DNA from 2 places in the Nonomuraea sp. NPDC054003 genome. Region 1 is predicted to be linked to the other one. Evidence: riboswitches for the same ligand, from Rfam matches in the RefSeq annotation. Region 1 holds a riboswitch; the other holds the start of a gene.
The links. Region 1 has a riboswitch for S-adenosylmethionine ahead of thrC (threonine synthase). Riboswitches for the same ligand answer to the same signal wherever they lie in the genome.
Positions count from the first base shown of each region.

Region 1 (10,789 bases):
GTCGGAGCTGTCCTGGAGTTCTGGCTGCACGCCGCCGAGGGCACCGACCGTCACGACTCGGCCGGCAAGGTGCGGGCGCTGGTCGAGCGGGACCCGGAGGCACTGCTCCTGGCCGAGCTGGACGGCGCACTGGCCGGCACGCTGATCGCGGGCTGGGACGGGTGGCGCGCCCATCTCTATCGCCTGGCCGTCCATCCGGCTCACCGGCGCAAGGGCGTCGCCACCGCCCTGCTGGCCGCCGCCGAGGCGCGTTTCGCCGCCTTCGGCGCGTTCCGGGCCGACGCGATGGTCCTTCATGACAACACGCTCGCCCACCACGCCTGGACCGCCGCCGGTTATGCGCCCCAACCGCAGTGGTCGCGATGGGTCAAGTCCCTTTAATCGTTTTCTGCCGGCCCAGGTATATCAGAACGTTATCGGCTCTCTACAGATAGTGGCGACACCCGAAAAACCGCCGATAAGGGCGGTCGGAAAAGCGAAGCGGCCCGAACCGGAAACACCGGCGCGGGCCGCTCGCGAGAACCTCGGGTCGAGAACCCTCGATCAGAAGTCCATGTCACCGCCGCCGGGCATGCCGGCGGGAGCGGCCGGGGTCTTCTCCGGCTTCTCGGCGATGACAGCCTCGGTGGTCAGGAACAGCGCCGCGATCGAGGCGGCGTTCTGCAGCGCCGAACGCGTCACCTTGGCCGGGTCGATGATGCCCGCCTCGAACATGTTGACGTAGTCGCCGCTGGCCGCGTTGAGGCCCTCACCCGGGGTGAGGTTGCGGACGCGCTCGACCACGACGCCACCCTCAAGGCCGGCGTTGACCGCGATCTGCTTGAGCGGCTCCTCCAGCGCCTTGCGCACGATGGCCGCACCCGTGGCCTCGTCGCCCGGCAGCTCCAGCTTGTCGAACGCCTTGGCGCCGGCCTGCAGCAGCGCCACGCCACCGCCGGGGACGATGCCCTCCTCGACGGCCGCCTTGGCGTTGCGCACGGCGTCCTCGATGCGGTGCTTGCGCTCCTTCAGCTCGACCTCGGTGGCGGCGCCGGCCTTGATGACGGCCACGCCGCCGGCCAGCTTGGCCAGGCGCTCCTGGAGCTTCTCCCGGTCGTAGTCGGAGTCGGTGCGGTCGATCTCGGCGCGGATCTCGTTGACCCGGCCGGCGATCGCGTCGGCGTCACCGGCGCCGTCGACGATCGTGGTCTCGTCCTTGGTCACCACAACCTTGCGGGCGCGGCCCAGCAGGTCGAGGGTGGCGTTCTCCAGCTTGAGACCGACCTCCTCGGCGATGACCTGGCCGCCGGTGAGGATGGCGATGTCGGCGAGCATGGCCTTGCGGCGGTCGCCGAAGCCCGGGGCCTTGACGGCGACCGAGCGGAAGAGGCCGCGGATCTTGTTGACCACCAGGGTGGCCAGGGCCTCACCCTCGATGTCCTCGGCGATGATGAGGAGCGGCTTGCCGGACTGCACGACCTTGTCGAGCAGCGGCAGCAGGTCCTTGTTGGCCGAGATCTTCGAGTTGACGATCAGGATGTACGGGTCCTCGAGCACGGCCTCCATGCGGTCGGAGTCCGTGACGAAGTACATCGACGTCATGCCCTTGTCGAAGCGCATGCCCTCGGTGAGCTCCAGCTCCAGACCGAAGGTGTTGCTCTCCTCGACGGTGATGACGCCTTCCTTGCCGACCTTGTCCATCGCCTCGGCGATGAGCGAGCCGATCTCGGGGTCGGCGGCGGAGATGGAGGCGGTGGAGGCGATCTGCTCCTTGGTCTCCACGTCCTTGGCCAGCTTGGAGAGCTCCTCGCTGACGCGCTCCACGGCCGCCTCGATGCCCTTCTTCAGGGCCATCGGGTTGGCGCCGGCAGCGACGTTGCGCAGGCCCTCACGTACGAGCGCCTGGGCGAGCACGGTAGCGGTGGTGGTGCCGTCGCCCGCGACGTCGTCGGTCTTCTTGGCGACTTCCTTGACCAGCTCGGCGCCGATCTTCTCCCACGGGTCCTCGAGCTCGATCTCCTTGGCGATCGAGACACCGTCGTTGGTGATCGTGGGGGCGCCCCACTTCTTCTCCAGCACGACGTTGCGGCCCTTCGGGCCCAGCGTGACCTTCACCGCGTCGGCGAGCTGGTTCATCCCGCGCTCGAGACCGCGCCGGGCGTCCTCGTCAAACGCGATCATCTTGGCTGCCATTAGGCGAGACCTCCCAGATGCAGGGTGTCCTGGTGAGATCGAGCCGACGCCCGCGACGGCATGTGGGCCCACATCTCCGTTCGGCAGGCCCCATCGTCTCGATCCCCGTTGGCACTCATCAACATAGAGTGCCAACGACTGTTTAGCACTCTACCCCGTCGAGTGCAAGCTGACTCCACACCTGGCCAGGTCAACAGATCGCCGTCGGAGGTATGTCCGTACGGCGGGCCCCGGGCGGCCCGCCGTACCCCAATGTGAGGTGGCAGTCACACGCACTGCGCTGGCGTGCGAGCTGCCGGTCGCACCAGCTAGGCGACAGCGCGGACGGATTCCGCCTGCGGCCCCTTCTGGCCCTGCGTGATCTCGAACTCGACCCGTTGTCCCTGTTCGAGAGAGCGATACCCGTCCATCATGATTGCCGAGTAATGGACGAATACATCCTTACCACCGTCTACCGCGATGAAGCCGTAGCCCTTGTCCGCGTTGAACCACTTGACGGTGCCCTGCGCCACTTCCGACTCCTCTTACTGGGCTCAGGGATCTCGCCCATTCGTCTGCGAGACCCACAATCGCCATGACTTATGGGGATATCGTCTGACGATCGCACTCGACCATACCTGTGGCATGGCGGTCGGCAACAGAGTCAATCCGCAAAAGCCTTATTTCACCCCTAGCTGAGTAGTTCAAGGTTGAATTTCCCACAAAAGGGAGAAGGCGCCCACATGGGGCGCCTTCCAGACGATCGCTCCGCCGAGCGGGGGGCTCAGCCGCCCGCGACGGCCGGGATGATGGAGATCTGCGTGCCCTCAGGGGCTGGAGTGTCCAGACCCTGGGCGAATCGGACGTCCTCTTCCCCCACGTAGACGTTAACAAAACGCCGAATCTTGCCCGATTCATCCAGAATGCGGGCGCCGATCCCCGGGTAGTCGGAATCGAGCTTGGCCAGGACGTCACGGAGAGTCGCGCCCTCCCCACTCACTTCCGCGTTGCCCCCGGTGTACGTGCGCAGGATGGTAGGAATCCGCACAGAAACGCTCATGTTAAGGTCTCGCCTTTCCTGATTGTCAGACAGTCGCGCGGAACGCGTCGAGGGAGGGCCGGATCACGGCCGTGGGCTGCGCGTCGGCCGCGACGGCGTCGAGCGTCTTGAGCCCGTCGCCGGTGTTGAGCACCACGGTCTCGGCCTCCGGGTCGAGCTGCCCGGTCTCGACGAGCTTCTTCAGCACGCCCACCGTGACGCCGCCCGCCGTCTCGGCGAAGATGCCCTCGGTGGAGGCCAGCAGCTTGATGGCGGCCACGATCTCGGCGTCCGTCACGTCCTCGACGGCGCCGCCCGTGCGCCGGGCGATGTCGAGCACGTAAGGGCCGTCGGCGGGGTTGCCGATGGCCAGCGACTTGGCGATGGTGTCGGGCTTGACCGGCTGGACCACGTCGTGGCCGGCCTTGTAGGCGGCCGACACCGGCGAGCAGCCGAGCGCCTGCGCCCCGAAGACCTTGTAGGGCGTGTCGTCGACCAGCCCGAGCCGGATCAGCTCCTTGAAGCCCTTGTCGATCTTGGTGAGCTGGGAGCCGGACGCGATCGGGATGACGATCTGCTCAGGCAGCCGCCAGCCGAGCTGCTCGGCGATCTCGTACGCGAGCGTCTTGGAGCCCTCGGCGTAGTAGGGCCGCAGGTTGACGTTGACGAACCCCCACTTGTCGCCCATCGGGTCCCCGATCAGCTCCGAGCAGAACCGGTTGACCTCGTCGTAGGTGCCCTCGATGCCGATGAGCCTGCCGCCGAAGACGCGGGCCATGGCGATCTTGGCCTGCTCCAGCCCGGCGGGGATGAACACGCACGCGTCCAGGCCCGCCCTGGCGGCGGCGGCCGTCACGGCCCCGGCCAGGTTTCCGGTCGAGGAGCAGGAGAGCGTGTGGAAGCCGAAGTTGCGGGCCGCCTCGACGGCGATGGCCACCACCCGGTCCTTGAAGGAGTGGGTGGGGTTGCCCGAGTCGTCCTTCACGTACAGGGACTTGAGACCGAGCGCCCGGCCCAGGTTGCCCGCCTTGACGAGCGGCGTCCAGCCGGGGTTCATGTTGGGCTTGCTCGCGACGTCGGCGGGCACCGGCAGCAGGGAACGGTAGCGCCAGATGCTGGCCGGGCCCGACTCGATGTCGGACCTCTTGACGTCGCCGAAGTCGTAGGCCGCCTCCAGCGGCCCGAAACACTCGACGCAGGCGAAGTTGGGGCCGAGCGGATAGCGGGCGCCGCACTCGCGGCAGGAGAGAGCAGTGGCGGGACCGAAGTCGAGCGACATGAAGCGAGGCCTTCCCTCATCTTCGTCCGCGGCCACCCTGACCGCGGACCGGAATTGGCACCCTGTCCCGGTCGGCCTCGCCAGGTCGCGAGTCACAAGCCGGGAGGGTTGCCGGGGCTTCGCAGGGCCGGTCCCTCCACCCCTCTGGATGAGCAATGTTCAGTTGTGTGGTGCTGCTGACTCGGACTCTACCCAATCAACCACGTTACATGGACAGTCGTCTCACTCTCCGAGATGAACGATCTCACCGGTAGTCGTCGCCCAGCACACCCTGCACGTACTTGCGCGCCTGGTGGATGCGCGACTTGGCGGTGCCGAGCGGGATCTTGAGCTGCTCGGCCACCTCGCTGTAGTCGAGCTGCACGATGTCGCGCAGCACCAGCGCCTGCGCCAGGTCGGGCTTGTCGGCCTCCAGCGCCTCCATCGCGTCGAGCAGGTCGAGCCGCGAGCCCGCGATCACGCTGACCCGCCGCACGTCGGGCTTCTGCGTCAGCAGCTCGTCGGAGCTCTGCTCCGCCGACCTGCGCTTCAGCGAGCGGTACGTGGTGCGCGCGCAGTTGGCGGTCACGATGTGGAGCCAGGTGCTGAACCTGGCCCGCCCCTCGAACCTGGCGATGTTGCGCGCCACCGCGAGCAGGGTGTCCTGGGCCGCCTCCTCGGCGTCATGGTGATACGGCAGGATACGAGCGCAGTGCCGCAGCACGTCGGGCTCGATCCGTCGCAGGAGCTCGCCGAGTGAGCGATGATCGCCTCTGGCTGCGGCATGGGCGAGTTCCTCGGTGTGCTCATCTAGCGCCATAGCTGGGATCCTATGGTCGGAGGGAGCGTAAATGAACAGCGTCCTGCTCGCCTCGAACAGAGGCCCTGTGTCGTTCACCGTGTCCGACGACGGCGTCCTCACCATGAGACGCGGCGGCGGCGGTCTCGTCTCCGGGCTGTCCGGCGTGGCCAGGGACGAGGGCGTGCTGTGGGTGTGCGCGGCTCTGTCCGACGGCGACCGCAGCGCCGTCCGCCAGGCCCCCGGCGGCCGGCTCGACCACGCCGGCTACGAGACGGGCCCGCTGCGCATGCTCGACATCGCGCCCGCCACCTTCCACCGCGCCTACAACTCCGTGGCCAACTCCACGCTGTGGTTCGTCAACCACCTGCTCTACGACATCCCGAACGCGCCCCACTTCGGCACCCGGTTCCGGCGCGACTGGGAGTCCTACCGCGACTACAACGGCGCCTTCGCGCTCGCGCTGGCGGAGGGGGCCGCTCACGGCGCCCGGGTGATGGTGCAGGACTACCACCTGACGCTGACCCCGGCGATGCTCCGCGCCGAGCGGCCCGACCTGCGCATCGCGCACTTCAGCCACACGCCGTGGGCCCCGCCCGAATACTTCTCGCTGCTGCCCGACGAGGTGGCGCGCGAGGTGCTGGAGGGCGTCCTGGGCGCCGACCACGCCGGGTTCCTCACCCGCCGCTGGGCGGGCGCGTTCATGGACTGCTGCGAGACCGTGCTGGGCGCCGAGGTCGACCAGCGGGCCGCGACGATCACGTACGAGGGCCGCACCACCCGCGTCGGCGTGCACGCGCTGGGCGTCGACGGCAAGGCGCTGTGGACCCGCGCCGCCGAGCCCGACGTCGAGTCGCACATGGCGGCCATCAGGGAGGAGGTCGGCGACCGCAAACTGATCGTGCGCATCGACCGCACCGAGCTGTCGAAGAACATCGTGCGCGGACTGCTCGCCTACAAGGAGTTCCTCGACGCCCACCCCGAGTGGCACGGCCGCGTCGTCCACCTGGCCTTCGCCTACCCGAGCCGCCACGACCTGCCCGAATACCGCGAATACACCGCGGCGGTGCAGCGCTGCGCGCAGGAGATCGAGGACGAGTACGCGACCGAGGACTGGAACCCCCTGATCCTCAACGTCAACGACGACTACCCGCGCTCCCTGGCCGCCTACCGGCTGGCCGACGTGCTGCTGGTCAACCCGATCCGCGACGGCATGAACCTGGTGGCCAAGGAGGGCCCGATCCTGTCGCCGCGCTGCGCGCTGGTGCTGTCGCGGGAGGCCGGCGCGTGCGCGGAGCTGGGCGCGCACGCGCTGGTCGTCAACCCGTACGACATCAGCGGCACCGCCGCCGCGCTGCACGCGGCGCTGGTGATGCCGGAGGCGGAGCGCGCCCGCCGCAGGGAGCGGCTGGAGGCGGCCGCCACCGCGCTGCCCCCGCAGAAGTGGCTGGCCGCCCAGCTCGACGCGCTCGCCTAGATCACTTCCAGTCGGCGTACTTCAGGGTGTCGGCGAGGTTCGCGGTGCTCCACTCGTCGACCACGAGGATCTGCGACTTCGGCAGATACCACTCGCGGGTGGTGAACGTGACGCTGGTCTTCTTCCCGTTGCCGGTGCGGCAGCGGGTGGTGAACTCGTGGTAGTGGGCCTTGTGCCCGGGGCCGACCTGGCGCAGGCCCTTCTTGTGCGCGCCGACCCGCTCGCCGCGCAGGAGCATGCCGTTCTTCGGGCACTTCTGCACGTCGGAGGCGGGGTAGTAGCCGCCCCTGCCGGCGTCGTACGGGCCGAAGCCCTCGGCGCCCGTCCTGATCGCCTTCGGGCCGAAGATCCAGAAGCTCTTGCAGCCGGGAGCGAAGAAGCCACCCCTGGGGTTGGCGCAGGGCCCGGTGACGACCTTGATCCGGTCGGCGCCGACCCGGTGGACCACCCACTTGAGCGGGATGTAGAGGGTCAGGCCCTTGCGCAGCTTCAGTTCCTGGGCGGGGCCGGCGGTGGTCGAGGCGGCTGTCGTGGAGGCGGCGGCCGCGGAGGCGGGGGCCACGAGGACCGCCGCCGCGGCCACGGCCACGGCGGCGAGGTGCTTCTTGCTCATGCCCGGACCATAGGGGTGCCGACTTGCAAACTGGTCACTATCGGCTGAAAGCGGACGTCAACTCGCGGAGCAGCGCCACCACGCCCTCAGGCCCGTCGACGACGATGTCGGCCCGCTCGGCCAGCGCCGTGACCTCGGTGGAGCCGCTGCACACGGTCACGCCGGGCAGGCCCGACGAGCGGACCGCGTCGAAGGCGGCCAGGTCGCCGAGGTCGTCGCCCACGAAGAGCACGGACCTGGCGGAGCGCTCCGTCAGGAACGCGCCGAGCGCGTGCCCCTTGTCCATGCCGGACGGCCGCACCTCCAGCACCATCCGGCCGGGCTCGACGACCAGGCCGTGCTCGGCCGCCAGCGCGGCCAGCGGCTCGCGCAGCCGGGCCAGCGTGCCCTCGGGGTCGGCGCAGCGGCGGGTGTGCACGGCCACCGCGCGGCCCTTGTCCTCGATCGCCGCGTCGGTCACGCCCAGCGAGCCGAGCAGCAGCGGCAGTTCCGCCTTGGCCCGCGGCACCCCGGCCGGCGGCGGGGGCGCGGAGGTCCGCCCGTCCTCCCACCGCTCGAAGCCGTAGTGGCCGAGGATGACCAGGCCCGGCACGTCCTTGAGCGCGGGCCCCAGCTCCAGCACCTTGGCCGGCGGCCGTCCGGTCACGATGGCCACGGCGCCCACGTGCCGGCCCAGCTCGGCCAGCACCGGAGGCGCGCCGGGGTGGACGACGGCGGTGTCGGGGTCGGGCACGATCGGCGAGAGGGTGCCGTCGAAGTCGAGCCCGATCACGGCGCCGGCCGGATCCTTCAGTATCGCTTCCATTCCAGGGATGTCGCTCACGCCGCCTGCCGTACCCAGCCGGTCAGGGGCGCATGCCGAGCCGGCGGGCGGAGCGCTCGCGCCGGCGGGCGGCGCGCAGCCTGCGCAGTCGCTTGACCAGCATGGGGTCGTGCGCCAGCGCCTCGGGACGGTCGATCAACTCGCCGAGCAGCTGGTAGTAGCGGGTGGCGGAGAACCCGAAGGTCTCCTTGACTGCCTGCTCCTTCGCGCCCGCGTAACGCCACCAGTGGCGTTCGAAGGCGAGGAGCTCGAGTTCGCGGTCGGTGAGGGGCCGGTGGACGGGTTCCTGGGCGTGGTCCTGGTCTGCCCTGTCCTCTGCCCTCTGGTCGGCCCTCTGGTCGGCACTGTCACCGTTTGACGGTGCAGTGTCCATGGTGTCCTCCTCAGGAACGGGCGGCGCGACGATGGCTTCGCGCGCAGGCGGCCCGTCGCCATCGTAATGTGCCGAGTGCGGCTGTTCACGGCGGATTGAGAGACGTACAGTCACTAAGTGTGACCTCTGTCATCACACTTCTCACGGATTACGGGCTCGAAGACGGTTATGTCGCCGCCTGCCACGGGGTGATCGCCGGGATCGCCCCCGAGGTCCGGGTGATCGACGTGTGCCACCTGGTCCCGGCGGGTGACGTGCGGCGCGGCGCGGCGATCCTGGCCCAGACGATCCCGTACATGCCCGTGGGCGTGCACGTCGGGGCGGTCGACCCGGGCGCGGGCGGCGCCAGGCGCGCGATCGCGGTCGAGGCCGGCGGCCGGGTGTTCGTGGGGCCGGACAACGGGCTGCTGTCGTGGGCGGTGCGCGCCAGCGGCGGCGCGCGGGCGGCGTACGAGCTGAGCAACGCCGAGCACTTCCTGCACCCGGTGTCGCCCACGTTCCACGGCCGTGACGTGTTCGCGCCGGTGGCCGGGCGGCTGAGCAACGGGCTTCGGCCGCGCGAGCTGGGCCCGCGGGTGCCGGTGGAGAGGCTGGTGTCGCTGCCCGCGCCGACGTCCGTGCTGCGCGAGGGCGCGGCAGAGGGCGAGGTCGTCTCGGTCGACCGCTACGGCAACACGCAGTTGTCGATCACGGCCGGCGACCTGGAGGCGCTGGGGCTGCGGGTGGGCGACACGCTCGGCGTGTCGCTGGGCCGGCGGCGGCTGTCGATGCCCTACCGGGAGACGTACGCGGCGGTCCCGCCCGGTGAGCTGGTGGCGTTCGCGGACTCGGCGGGCCTGATCGCGTTCGCGGTGAACTCCGGCGACGCGGCGCAGCGCCTCGGCCTGCCTCCGGGGGCGCATGTCCGGTTGTCACCCTCCGTATAACGCAAAAGCCAACAAACACCAATTACGTGGCGTATCGGACTGTTTACTGAACCGTCGGACTGAGGCCCTGACCCCGTGCCAGAATTCACGGCAGATCGGGCGCCCCCTCCCCCCGTTCGAGGTTCACGTGTTTCAGCTGTCCCTGCTCCTGCTCGCCCTCCTGTCCGTGTTCTGTTCCCCCGCCGCGCCGCCGGTGCCCGAGCGCTGGCGTGCCTGGCCGGTGACGCGGGTGTTCCCGTACGCCGTCCCCGGCACCAGCCCGTCCGGCGCGCAGGTCACCTACCTGCTGGCCGGGGTCGCGCCCGAGGCGTCCTGCGCGGCCGCCTTCCAGCCCGCGCTGCCCGCCTGCGTCACCGCGCTGCGCGCCACGTACGCCGACAGCACCGCCACCTACGTCGCCACCGCCGGCATCGCGGTCCTGGCCCGGCCCGTGCCCCCGGGCGCGGCCGGGCCCCTGCGCGTGCCCGCCGTGCGGCCGGTCGCCTTCCCCGGCGGCCCCGCCGAACGTTTCGGCGAGCGGCAGTGCTTCACCGGGACCCTGATCGCCTCCCACGCGCCGTACGTGATCGCCACCACCGCCGGTTACGCGGACGGACGGTCGTTCCGTCCGGGTGACCAGGCCGTGCCCAGGCTCGGTGGTTTCGCCCGCCAGCTCGCCACCGAGCTGCACCGGGGCCTCACCGGATGAGGCGGCCGCGCCTGCGGGCGGCGCTGCTGTCCCTGTTCCTGCTGTTCCCGTCGTCCCAGCTCGGCCTGGCTACGCCCGCCGCCGCGGACGACGAGATGGGCGCCCTCGCCAGGGCCAAGCAGTGGCAGGTCGGCACGCTACGGCTGCACGACGCCTGGCGGGTCACCCAGGGCGAGAACGTGCTGGTCGCGGTGCTCGACACCGGGGTCCGCGGCGACCACCAGGACCTGCGCGGCTCCGTCGTGCACGGCCCCGACCTGACCGGAGCCGGCCGGGCCGGCGGGGTGTGGGGCCACCACGGCACCGCCATGGCCAGCCTCATCGCCGGCCACGGCCACGGCAAGGGCAAGGCCGGCGGCGTGCTCGGCGTCGCGCCCGCCGCCAAGGTGCTGTCGGTACGCGTCACGCTGGAGAACTCCGATCCCCGGCGGGCCAAGCGGCGCGCCGGCGGCCACGACGCGCTCGCCAAGGGCATCCGCTACGCCGTCGACCGGGGCGCCCAGGTCATCAGCATGTCGCTCGGCGGCGGCAGCGGCTCCTGGGAGGGCTCGGCCGCCGAGGAGGAGGCGGTGCAGTACGCGGTCGCCCACGGCGCGGTGCTGGTCGCCTCCTCCGGCAACGACGGCGAGAGCACCAACAGGA
Region 1 covers NZ_JBVJKR010000020.1:129,809-140,597, forward strand. Annotated here, with positions in the region: gene ACZ6YG_RS39120 (GNAT family N-acetyltransferase) at 1-381, shown strand, start outside; gene groL (chaperonin GroEL) at 544-2,172, opposite strand; gene ACZ6YG_RS39130 (cold-shock protein) at 2,481-2,684, opposite strand; gene ACZ6YG_RS39135 (MoaD/ThiS family protein) at 2,936-3,211, opposite strand; gene thrC (threonine synthase) at 3,237-4,469, opposite strand; SAM riboswitch class I at 4,483-4,624, opposite strand; gene ACZ6YG_RS39145 (RNA polymerase sigma factor) at 4,714-5,268, opposite strand; gene ACZ6YG_RS39150 (alpha,alpha-trehalose-phosphate synthase (UDP-forming)) at 5,300-6,724, shown strand; gene ACZ6YG_RS39155 (hypothetical protein) at 6,726-7,337, opposite strand; gene otsB (trehalose-phosphatase) at 7,375-8,142, opposite strand; gene ACZ6YG_RS39165 (DUF3263 domain-containing protein) at 8,183-8,533, opposite strand; gene ACZ6YG_RS39170 (SAM hydrolase/SAM-dependent halogenase family protein) at 8,653-9,459, shown strand; gene ACZ6YG_RS39175 (hypothetical protein) at 9,587-10,147, shown strand; gene ACZ6YG_RS39180 (S8 family serine peptidase) at 10,144-10,789, shown strand, end outside.

Region 2 (10,789 bases), on a different contig from region 1:
GGGCCGTCGCCGTCGATTATGCACACCCTGTGGATAACCGGCCGCGCTGCGGCACGCTCACCGGATATCGCGACGGCGCGGTCGTATCCCCGATCCCCGACGGGACCTGCGACATCACCGCGCACGTCGCGCTCGACGCGTGCGCCGAGGCCGGGCGGCGGGCGGGCGCGATATCCACAGCCTTGTCCACACAGCGTGCCGCGCTGCGCGAGCTGGGCGTCACCGGCGCCCGCCCCTCCCTCGACCTGGCCCGCACCGACCCTCCGGGCTATCTCCGGGCGCTCGCCCGGGCCTCCGAGGAGGCCGAGCTGATCGATCCGGCGGGCCTGGGCGGGTTCGGCTGGCTCTGCCAGCGCCGGTGACCCGGCGTCAGCGCGTGCTCAGCTCCAGGCCCTGCAGCCCTCGGATGATGTAGCCCGGCTTCCACTCCGGCTCTCTGACGAGCTCCAGCGCCGGCGCCCGGTCGAGCAGCGCGCCGAACGACTCGACCATCTCGATCCTGGCCAGCGGCGCGCCCAGGCAGTAGTGGATGCCCAGGCCGAACGAGATGTGCGGGTTGTCCTTGCGGCCCGCGTCGAACCGGTCGGGGTCGTCGAACACCTCGGGGTCGCGGTTGGCCGAGCCGAACAGCAGCGCCACCTCGGCCCCGCGCGGGATCCGCACGCCGCCGACCTCGATGTCCTCCAGGACCCAGCGCTCGAACATCTGCGCCGGGGTGTCCCAGCGCAGCACCTCCTCGATCGCCGTGGGCAGCAGCGAGCGGTCCGCGCGGAGCCGGGCCAGCTCGTCCGGGTTCCTGAACAGCGCCCACCAGCCGTTGCCGGTGGCGTTCACGGTGGCCTCGTGACCGGCGTTGAGCAGCAGCACGCAGGTGCCGATCAGCTCGTCCTCGGTCAGCTCGGGGATCCCCGCCAGCGCGCTGATCAGGTCGTCGCCCGGCTTCCCCGCCCGCTCGCGGGCCAGCCCTCTCAGGTACTCGGCGAACTCGTCCGCCGCCCTGACCGCGGTGTGCTGCATCTCCTCACTCGGGTTGAGCTCGTACATCAGGCAGATGTCCGAGGACCAGGGCCGCAGCAGGTGACGGTCCCGCTCGGGGATGCCCAGCATCTCCGCGATGACCGTCACCGGCAGCGGCTCGGCGACCTCCGCGATCAGATCTCCGCCGCCCTTCTCCACGTACGCGTCCACGAGCCCCTCGGCGATGGCCCGCACGCGCGGCCGCAGCGACTCGACCATGCGCGGGGTGAACGCCTTGGACACCAGGCGGCGCAGCCGGGTGTGCACCGGCGGCTCGACGTCGAGCATGCCGGCGCGGACCACCCGCCAGAACGGCTCCTGGAACTCCGGCTCCGGTGGCCTGCCGAACTCCTCGTCCGTGGCCACGTGCAGATAGGAACGGCCGAGCCTGCGGTCACGCAGCAGCTCGTCCACATCCGCGTGGCGGGCGATCAGCCACTGGTCGGCGGGTTCGAAGTAGCTGACCGGGGCCTCCCGCCTCAGCTCGGCGTAGACGTCGTAGGGATGGGCCACGAAATCCGGATTCCAGGGATCAAAGCGCACTATTGCATAGTAGGAGCTTCCTCCACCTGCTTGTTCTTCCTGCTCCGCACCCGGATGTTGAGCAGCTCGACGACGACCGAGAACGCCATCGCGAAGTAGATGTAGCCCTTCGGGATGTGCTGGTCGAGACCCTCGGCCACGAGCATCACCCCGATCAGCACCAGGAACGCCAGCGCCAGCATCTTGATGCTCGGATGCGCGTCGACGAACCGGCTGATCGGCCCGGAGGCGAACAGCATCACCGCAACCGCCACGACCACGGCCGCGATCATCACGCCGAGCTCATTGACCATGCCCACGGCGGTGATCACCGAGTCGAGCGAGAACACGATGTCGAGCAGCATGATCTGCACGATGACCGACGTGAACGAGACGACGGCCGCCGACTTGCCGTCCTTGCTGGGCCCGTCCATCGTGTGGCTGATCTCGGTGACGCTCTTGGCCAGCAGGAACAGCCCGCCCAGCAGCAGGATGAGATCTCGTCCCGATATCTCATGACCGAGCACCTCGAACAGCGGCGCGGTGAGCCGGACCACCCACGACAGCGCCAGCAGCAGGAGCAGCCGCATCACCAGCGCCGCGGCCAGGCCCAGCACCCGCGCCCGGTCGCGCTGCTCGGGGGGCAGCTTCCCTGCCAGGATGGAGATGAAGATGATGTTGTCGATGCCCAGGACGATCTCCAGGGTCACCAGGGTGAGGAACCCTATCCAGATCTCCGGGTTGGACACCCAGTCAAGCATCGCCGCCTACTTTCGGTGGGGGAACGTACCACCGCCCAACGAGCAGAACTCCGGAGAAGTTCGCGATCCGGATGAATCATCGGTTATAGTCCGGCACGTAGGTCATGAGTGCCAGCGCCAAGCCCCGGCTCGCTGGCCGGCAACCCTCGCGTCCGCGGCGGGGTGCCCCGGGTGAAGACCTGGTCCGCCACGAAGGGTGGCGGGCAAGCGCGGGCTCCGTGGCTGCTCCTGGGGTCCGATGACGCCCGAGGAGGCATGCCGTGTCCACTTTGACGATCTTCGACGCCGCCCGCACCGCTCCCGAGAAGCACCCGGAGCCCTGTCCGACGCGCGCGATCCCCGCCGTGCTCGGCGCCGACCTGCGGGTCCCGGTCAAGGGCGGCAGGCTCGCCGGGTACGCCAACCTCGACTACGCCGCCAGCGCCCCCTGTCTGGAGCAGGTCAGCGCCGCCGTCGCCGCCGCGCTCCCGGCCTACTCCAGCGTGCACCGCGGCGCCGGGTACGCCTCCCAGCTCACCACCGCCCGCTACGAGCAGGCCCGCCACACCGTACGGGCCTTCGTCGGCGCCCGCACGGACGACGCGGTGGTCTTCACCCGCAACACCACCGACGCCACCAACCTGCTCGCCCGCTGCCTGCCAGAAGGCACCACCGTGGTCGTCTTCGACACCGAGCACCACGCCTCACTGCTGCCGTGGCAGCGGGTGGTCCGGCTGGCGCCGCCGGCCTTCCCCGGCGAGGCCGTGCGCGCCGCCGACGACACCCTGGCCGGGATCGACGGCCCCAAGCTCCTGGTCGTGACGGCCGCCTCGAACGTCACCGGCGAGCTCTGGCCCGTCGCCGCGCTGGCCCACATCGCGCACCGGCACGGCGCGCGCATCCTGGTGGACGCCGCCCAGCTCGTCCCCCACCGGCCGCTCAACCTGACCGCGCTCGACCTGGACTACGTGGCCTTCTCCGGGCACAAGCTGTACGCGCCGTTCGGGGCGGGGGCGCTGGTCGGCCGCGGTGACTGGCTGGCCGCCGGCGACCCGTACCTGAAGGGCGGCGGCGCGGTGCGCGCCGTCGGCGAGGACGGGGCCGACTGGCACGACGACCCCGAGCCGCGGCACGAGGCGGGCACCCCGAACGTGCTGGGCGCCATCGCGCTGGCCGCCGCCTGCGACGCGCTCACCGCCACCGGCTGGACCCCGCTCGTCCGCGAGGAGGAGCGGCTGCTCGCGCGGCTGCGTGCCGGCCTCGCCGCCATCGACGGGGTACGGGAACTCTCGCTGTGGGGGCCCGGCCACCCGCGCGTCGGCATCGTGTCCTTCACCGTCGACGGCCACCCGGCGCGCGAGGTCGCCGAGACGCTGTCGGCCGAGCACGGGATCGGGGTGCGGGACGGCAAGTTCTGCGCCCACCCGTTCGTCCGGCACCTGCTCGGCACGCAGGACGGCGGCTGCGCGGACGGCACCGCCTCGGCCGTGCGCGCCTCGATCGGCATCGGCACGACCGAAGAGCATGTCGACCGTCTTCTCGCCGCGCTGCGCGACCTGGCCGGTCGCTGAGCGGCCCGCTCAGCGACCGTAACTCCTACGGCTTGCGTGGGTTGGGCCGGGTCGGCTCGTCGCCGAGCAGGCGGTCGACGTCACGCATGTCGCGGTCGTCCAAGCCGCTCGCGCCGCTCCCCTGCGGGGGCACGTCGCGCTGCGGTTCCTCCATCACCGTGGGCCGGGTGGGCGCGTTGTCGAGCCCGCCCGGCACCGGCTCGTAGGCGGGCTCGGTCGCGGCGGCCCGCCGGGAGCGACGCCTGTGCACCGCGTGGATGATCCCGTCGAGGCCGACGCGCCCACCGCCCAGCGCGATCAGCAGCAGGCAGGCCACGCCCAGGGCCGCCACCAGCTCCCAGCCGCCCTCCGTGACGAACACCCCGCCGGCCGCGTGCACGAAGACCAGCGCCCCGATCATGTCGATCAGCAGCAGCGCCGCCGAGATCCGGACCGCCAGCCCCAGGATCAGCAGCACCCCGCAGACCACCTCGACGATCGTCGCGAAGGCGGCCGACGCCTGAGGCAGCGGCACGCCCATCTCGGTGAACCCGGCGCTGATGGCCCCCAGACCCGCTGTCCATTTCTGCAGCCCGTGCGCCACGAAGATGACGCCGATCACCACCCTGGCGATCAGGGCAGCCACATCAAAGATGACCCTCTTCATCGTCTTGTTCCCCCGTTCCAGACAATCCTCCCCCGCCATGGCCTGGTGATGCGCGTGCTTGCCGTACCTTGACCTCGGACGACGGACCCCGGCACACCCGTTCCTTGACCTGGTATCCGGTGAGAGCATGGGCCGTATGACGGAACGCGTGGTGGGAATCGGCGCAGGGGCGAAGGAACTGGCCACCGAGGACATGATCCTCAACATCGGCCCCCAGCACCCCTCGACGCACGGCGTGCTCCGCCTCCGCCTGACGCTCGACGGCGAACGCATCGCCACCGCCGAGCCGATCGTCGGCTACATGCACCGGGGCGCGGAGAAGCTGTTCGAGGTGCGCGACTACCGGCAGATCATCATGCTGGCCAACCGCCACGACTGGCTGTCGGCGTTCGCCAACGAGCTCGGCGTGGTGCTCGCCGCCGAACGCATGCTCGGCATGGAGCCGCCCGTCCGCGCCGTGTGGGCCCGCACGCTGCTGGCCGAGCTCAACCGGGTGCTCAACCACCTGATGTTCCTCGGCTCCTACCCCCTGGAGATGGGCGCCATGACGCCCATCTTCTACGCCTTCGACGAGCGCGAGCGCATCCAGGCCGTCATGGAGGAGATCTCCGGCGGGCGGATGCACTACATGTTCAACCGCGTCGGCGGCCTGAAGGAGGATCTCCCGTACGGGTGGCTCGACCGGGTCTCACAGACCGTCGCCGAGGTCCGCGCGAAGATCCCCGACATCGAGAACCTCATACTCAACAACGAGATCTTCCTCGCCCGCACCAGAGGCGTCGGCGTGCTCACCCGCGAGCAGATCATGCAGTACGGGGTCAGCGGCCCCATCGCCAGGGCCTCCGGCGTCGACGTCGACCTGCGCCGCGACCAGCCCTACCTCGCCTACCCCGAGCTGCCCGTCAGGGTCGTCACCCGCACCGCCGGCGACTGCCACGCACGCTTCGAGGTGCTGCTGGAGCAAGTCAAGGTCTCGCTCGACCTCGCCGACGCGTGCGTCGACCGGCTCCGCTCACTGCCGCGGGGGCCGATCAACCAGCGGCTGCCCAAGGTGCTCAAGGTGCCGGAGGGCCACACCTACGCCTGGACGGAGAACCCTCTCGGCATCAACGGCTACTACCTGGTCTCCAAGGGCGACAAGACCCCGTGGCGGCTCAAGCTCCGCTCCGCCTCCTACGGCAACATCCAGGTGCTGCGCGAGATGCTGCCCGGCCACCTGGTCTCTGACATGGTGGCCATCCTCGGCTCGATGTTCTTCGTAGTGGGCGACATCGACAAGTGACCGGCTCCTACTCGGGCCGGTCACCCTCGTGGTCCTCGGGGATGCGGCAGGCGTGCTCGAGGAAGAGGGCGGCGCAGACGAGGACCACGCAGGCCAGCAGCGAGCCGCCGGACACGAAGAACTCGCTCCGCGGCGTCACCTTCTCCAGCTCCGTCGCCGTGTGCAGGACGAAGCCGCCGAACAGGCCCGCGAACCCCGCCCCGCCGTATGCGGACGCCTTGGCCAGCGCGACCAGCCGGGCCACCGCGAGCGGCTCCACCGGTTTGGTGCCGGGCCGGCGGGCGATCCTGGCCCGGGTCATCCACCCGGCGTAGGCCTCGCCGATGGCCAGCAGCAGCACCGTCGGGATCGCGGTCCACGGCACCAGCGGCATTTGGGAGTAGAACTGCTGGACGGTCAGCCATGTCAGCAGCGCGACGACGACGAAGACGACGGCCAGCAGGCCGGGACGGGTCGGTCTCAATCGGGCCTCTGCAGCTTCAGGTCCTCACGGAGTCGCGCGCCCCGCTGGTCGAGGCCCGCCAGCAGGTCGGCGACCCGGCCCTTGCCCGGCAGCTCCGCGTCGGGGTCGGCCTGCGCCCACGGCAGCAGCACGAACGCCCGCTCGTGCGCCATGGGGTGCGGCAGCGTCAGCTCCGGGTCGTCGCTGACGATGTCGCCCACCACGATCAGGTCGATGTCGAGCGTGCGCGGCCCCCACCGCTCCTGGCGGACGCGGCCGAAGGCGTCTTCGGTGCTCTGCGCCCGCTCCAGCAGGGTGTGCGGTTCGAGAGTCGTCTCCGCCACCACCACCGCGTTCAGGTAGGGCCGCTGGCCCCCTGGGCCGCCCACCGGATCGGTCTCGTAGACCGGCGAGGCCGCCACGAACTCCAGACCCGGCGCGTCGAACAGCGCGTCCACGGCGCCCTGCAGCGTCTGGAAACGTCTGCCCAGGTTGCTCCCGAGCGCTAGCACGGTCTTCATCGGCGCCTCCGTTGGATCGTCACCACCACGTCGCCGAACGGCAGGGGGATCGGCGCGGCGGGTTTGTGCACGCTCACCTCCACGGACTCGACGAGCTCCCTATCCAGGCAGACCTCCGCCAGCCGCTGGGCGAGCGTCTCGATCAGCGCGACCGGCTCGCCCTCGACCACCTTCACCAGCGCCTGCGCCAGCTCACCGTAGTCGACGGTCAGGGCCAGGTCGTCGCCCGCGGCCGCGGGCGCGGTGTCGAGGAAGAGCGTGACGTCCACGACGAACTCCTGGCCGAGCTCCCGCTCGGCCGCCAGCACGCCGTGTCTCCCGCGGGCCCGCAGGCCCTTCAGCGCGATCCGGTCAGTGCTCAAGCTCGCCTTCCTCCTCCTCGTCGTCGTCGCTCTGCAGCACCGGCGACCCGTGGTGCATCCACAGCCGCCAGCCCTGAGGGGTGCGGATGTAGACGTTGCTGGCCACCACCTTGCCGGCCGCGAAGCTGGACTCGCCCTCCTCGCCCGCCGTGAGGATGTTCTCCACGCAGGTCAGCACCGCCACGTCGTCGCGGAGCACGGTGGTGTTGACGTCGGTGAGCACGAACTGGATGTAGGTCGTGTTGGCCATGATCAACGCCCACGACCGCAGCACCTCCGACCGGCCCGCCAGGAGGGTCCAGCCCGGGTGGACGCAGCTGACCTTGCCGTCGACGCCGTCCTCGGCCCAGATCTCGGTCATCCGATCGAGGTCGGCGTCTTCTATCGCGGTATAGAACTCCTGGTTGATGGTCTCGATCGCGGCGGTGTCGACGCTCATGTGTCAGCTCCGGCTCTCTTCCATGCTGCTGCCACGCGCACGGCATCGGCATTCGGACCTACGGTGTGCACCCGGACGCACCAGGCGCCGTCACGGGCGGCGAGCGCCGTCACCGCCAGCGTGGCGTCGTCGTTGCGGTCGAACGGGCGCGGCGTGCCGTCGGCGTCGGCGAGCAACCGCCCCAGGAACCTCTTGCGGGACGCCCCGATCAGCAGCGGGTAGCCCAGCTCGGTCAGGCGCGGGATCGCCGCCAGCAGCGCCCAGTTGTGGGTGGCGTTCTTGGCGAAGCCGAGCCCGGGGTCGAGCACGATCTGCTCGCGGGAGACCCCCTCGGCGAGCACCAGCTCCACCCGTTTGGCCAGCTCCTCGCAGACCTCGGTCACGACGTCCTCGTAGACCGCGCGGCTCTGCATGTCTTCGCTGTGGCCGCGCCAGTGCATCACCACGTAGGGCACACCGGCGGCGGCCACCACGCGCGGCATCTGCGGGTCGGCCAGGCCGCCGCTCACGTCGTTGACCAGGACCGCCCCGGCCTCGACCGCGGCCTTGGCCACCTCGGCCCGCATCGTGTCGACGCTGACCTGGACGCCCTCCGCGGCCAGCGCGCCGATCACGGGCACCACCCGGGCGAGCTCCTCGTCGAGCGATACCCTGGAGGCGCCCGGCCGGGTGGACTCGCCACCCACGTCGACGATGTCGGCGCCCTGGGCGACCAGCTCGAACCCGTGGCGGATGGCCGCCGCCTCGTCGAACCACAGGCCGCCGTCGGAGAACGAGTCAGGGGTCACGTTGACCACGCCCATGACCAGGCACCGGTCGGCGTCGTCAAGCCCCGGCACTCTCGTCATGTGCCCAAGCCTAGGCGCTCGCTCATACCCGGCGATATCGCGGGTGCCCCGTTGTGGATAACGATCCCTTCGCGCTTGGAACGCGCGCGGATCTCACGCGGCGCCGCCAGCCGTCAGCGCCCCAGGATCAGCGCCATCGCCTCGGCGCGCGTCTTGTCACTGGTACGGAAATCGCCGCGGACGGCCGAGGTGACCGTCTTCGCGCCGGGCTTGCGTACACCACGCATCGTCATGCACAGGTGTTCGGCCTCGACCACCACGATCACGCCGCGCGGCTCCAGCACCCGCATGATGCCGTCGGCGATCTGCGAGGTCATCCGCTCCTGCACCTGCGGCCGGCGCGCGTAGACGTCGACCAGCCTGGCCAGTTTGGACAGGCCGGTCACCTGGCCGTGCTCGTTGGGGATGTAGCCGACGTGCGCCAGGCCGTAGAACGGGACGAGGTGGTGCTCGCAGGTCGAGTAGACCTCGATGTCCTTGACCAGGATCATCTCGTCGTGGTCGACGTCGAAGACCTTGTTGAGCACGTCCTCGGGGGTCAGCCCGAGGCCCGAGAACTGCTCCGCGTAGGCGCGGGCCACCCGGGCGGGCGTCTCGAGAAGGCCGTCGCGGTCGGGATCCTCGCCGATGGCGTAGAGGATCTCGCGGACGGCCTTCTCAATCCGTCCGAAATCTACTTCGTGCGCTTTCACGCAGTGTCTCCGGAAGGCAGTGCGCCCTGATGGCCCTGTCCGAGCGAGCCGTTGCCGTACTGCTCCTTGGGGGTCAGGATGGGCGGCCGGTCGGACGGGAGCCGCTTGCCGTAGCCCGCGTAGGACGGACGGTGCTCTTTGACGACCACCGGAGAGAAGATCTCCAGCACCATGTCGCGGGAGAGGGTCTCCTTCTCCATGAGTTCGAGCACCAGGTTGTCGAGCACGTCGCGGTACTCGACCAGAATGTCCCACGCCTGGTCATGAGCCGTCTCGATCATCCGGCGGACCTCTTCGTCGATCGTGGAGGCGATCTTCTCGGAGTAGTCGCGCTCGTGGCCCATCTCACGGCCGAGGAACACCTCGGCCTGGCCGCTGCCGAACTTGCGGGCGCCCAGGGCCTCGCTCATGCCGTACTCGGTCACCATGCGGCGGGCGACGGCGGTGGCCTTCTCGATGTCGTTGGAGGCGCCGGTGGTGGGCTCGTGGAAGACGAGCTCCTCCGCCGCGCGGCCGCCCAGCAGCATCGCGAGCTGGTCCATCATCTCCGACCGGGTGGCCAGGAACTTGTCTTCCATCGGCAGCGTCATCGTGTAGCCCAGCGCCCGGCCCCGGGACAAAATCGTGATCTTGTGGACCGGGTCGGAGTTCGGCAGCGCGTGCGCCACCAGCGCGTGACCGCCCTCGTGGTAGGCGATCATCTTCTTTTCCTTGTCGGACATGACGCGGGTCTTGCGCTCGGGCCCGGCCATGACCCGGTCGATCGACTCCTCCAGCATGTCCATCGTGATCAGCTTCTCGTCGGCGCGCGCGGTGAGCAGCGCGGCCTCGTTGATCACGTTGGCCAGGTCGGCGCCGGTGAACCCGGGGGTCCGGCGCGCGATGACGTCGAGGTCGACGTCGGGCGCGAACGGCTTGCCGCGGCCGTGGACCTTGAGGATGCCCTTGCGGCCCTCCAGGTCGGGACGGTCGACGGTGACCTGACGGTCGAAGCGGCCGGGACGCAGCAGGGCCGGGTCGAGGATGTCGGGCCGGTTGGTCGCGGCGATGAGGATCACGCCGCCCTTGACGTCGAAGCCGTCCATCTCGACGAGCAGCTGGTTGAGCGTCTGCTCGCGCTCGTCGTGACCGCCGCCCAGGCCGGCGCCGCGGTGGCGGCCGACGGCGTCGATCTCGTCGATGAAGATGATCGCCGGGGCGTTGGCCTTGGCCTGCTCGAACAGGTCGCGCACCCGGGAGGCGCCGACGCCGACGAACATCTCGACGAAGTCGGAACCGGAGATCGAGTAGAACGGCACGCCCGCCTCACCCGCGACCGCGCGGGCGAGCAGGGTCTTGCCGGTGCCGGGCGGGCCGTAGAGCAGGACGCCCTTGGGGATCTTCGCGCCGATCGCCTGGAACTTGGCCGGGGCCTGGAGGAAGTCCTTGATCTCGTGGAGTTCCTCGATGGCCTCGTCGGCGCCCGCGACGTCGGCGAAGGTGGTCTTGGGAGTGTCTTTGGTGATCAGCTTGGCCTTGGACTTGCCGAAGTTCATCACCCGGCTGCCGCCGCCCTGCATCTGGTTCATGATGAACAGGAAGAGCAGCACGATGATGACGATCGGCAGGAAGCTCACCAGGATGCTGAGCAGGATGTTCTCCTGCGGCACCTCGGTGGTGAAGCTGTCGGTCTTGCCGGCCTGCACCTGCGCCTGCAGGTCGTCGGTC
Region 2 covers NZ_JBVJKR010000010.1:52,767-63,555, reverse strand. Annotated here, with positions in the region: gene ACZ6YG_RS25970 (SAM-dependent methyltransferase) at 1-362, shown strand, start outside; gene ACZ6YG_RS25965 (cytochrome P450) at 370-1,560, opposite strand; gene ACZ6YG_RS25960 (TerC family protein) at 1,560-2,300, opposite strand; SAM riboswitch class IV at 2,401-2,516, shown strand; gene ACZ6YG_RS25955 (aminotransferase class V-fold PLP-dependent enzyme) at 2,561-3,850, shown strand; gene ACZ6YG_RS25950 (DoxX family protein) at 3,876-4,496, opposite strand; gene ACZ6YG_RS25945 (NADH-quinone oxidoreductase subunit D) at 4,633-5,778, shown strand; gene ACZ6YG_RS25940 (DUF3180 domain-containing protein) at 5,786-6,241, opposite strand; gene folK (2-amino-4-hydroxy-6-hydroxymethyldihydropteridine diphosphokinase) at 6,238-6,741, opposite strand; gene folB (dihydroneopterin aldolase) at 6,738-7,103, opposite strand; gene ACZ6YG_RS25925 (nuclear transport factor 2 family protein) at 7,093-7,542, opposite strand; gene folP (dihydropteroate synthase) at 7,539-8,390, opposite strand; gene folE (GTP cyclohydrolase I FolE) at 8,504-9,082, opposite strand; gene ftsH (ATP-dependent zinc metalloprotease FtsH) at 9,079-10,789, opposite strand, start outside.
Region 2: another riboswitch for S-adenosylmethionine. It lies ahead of ACZ6YG_RS25955 (aminotransferase class V-fold PLP-dependent enzyme); the one in region 1 lies ahead of thrC (threonine synthase).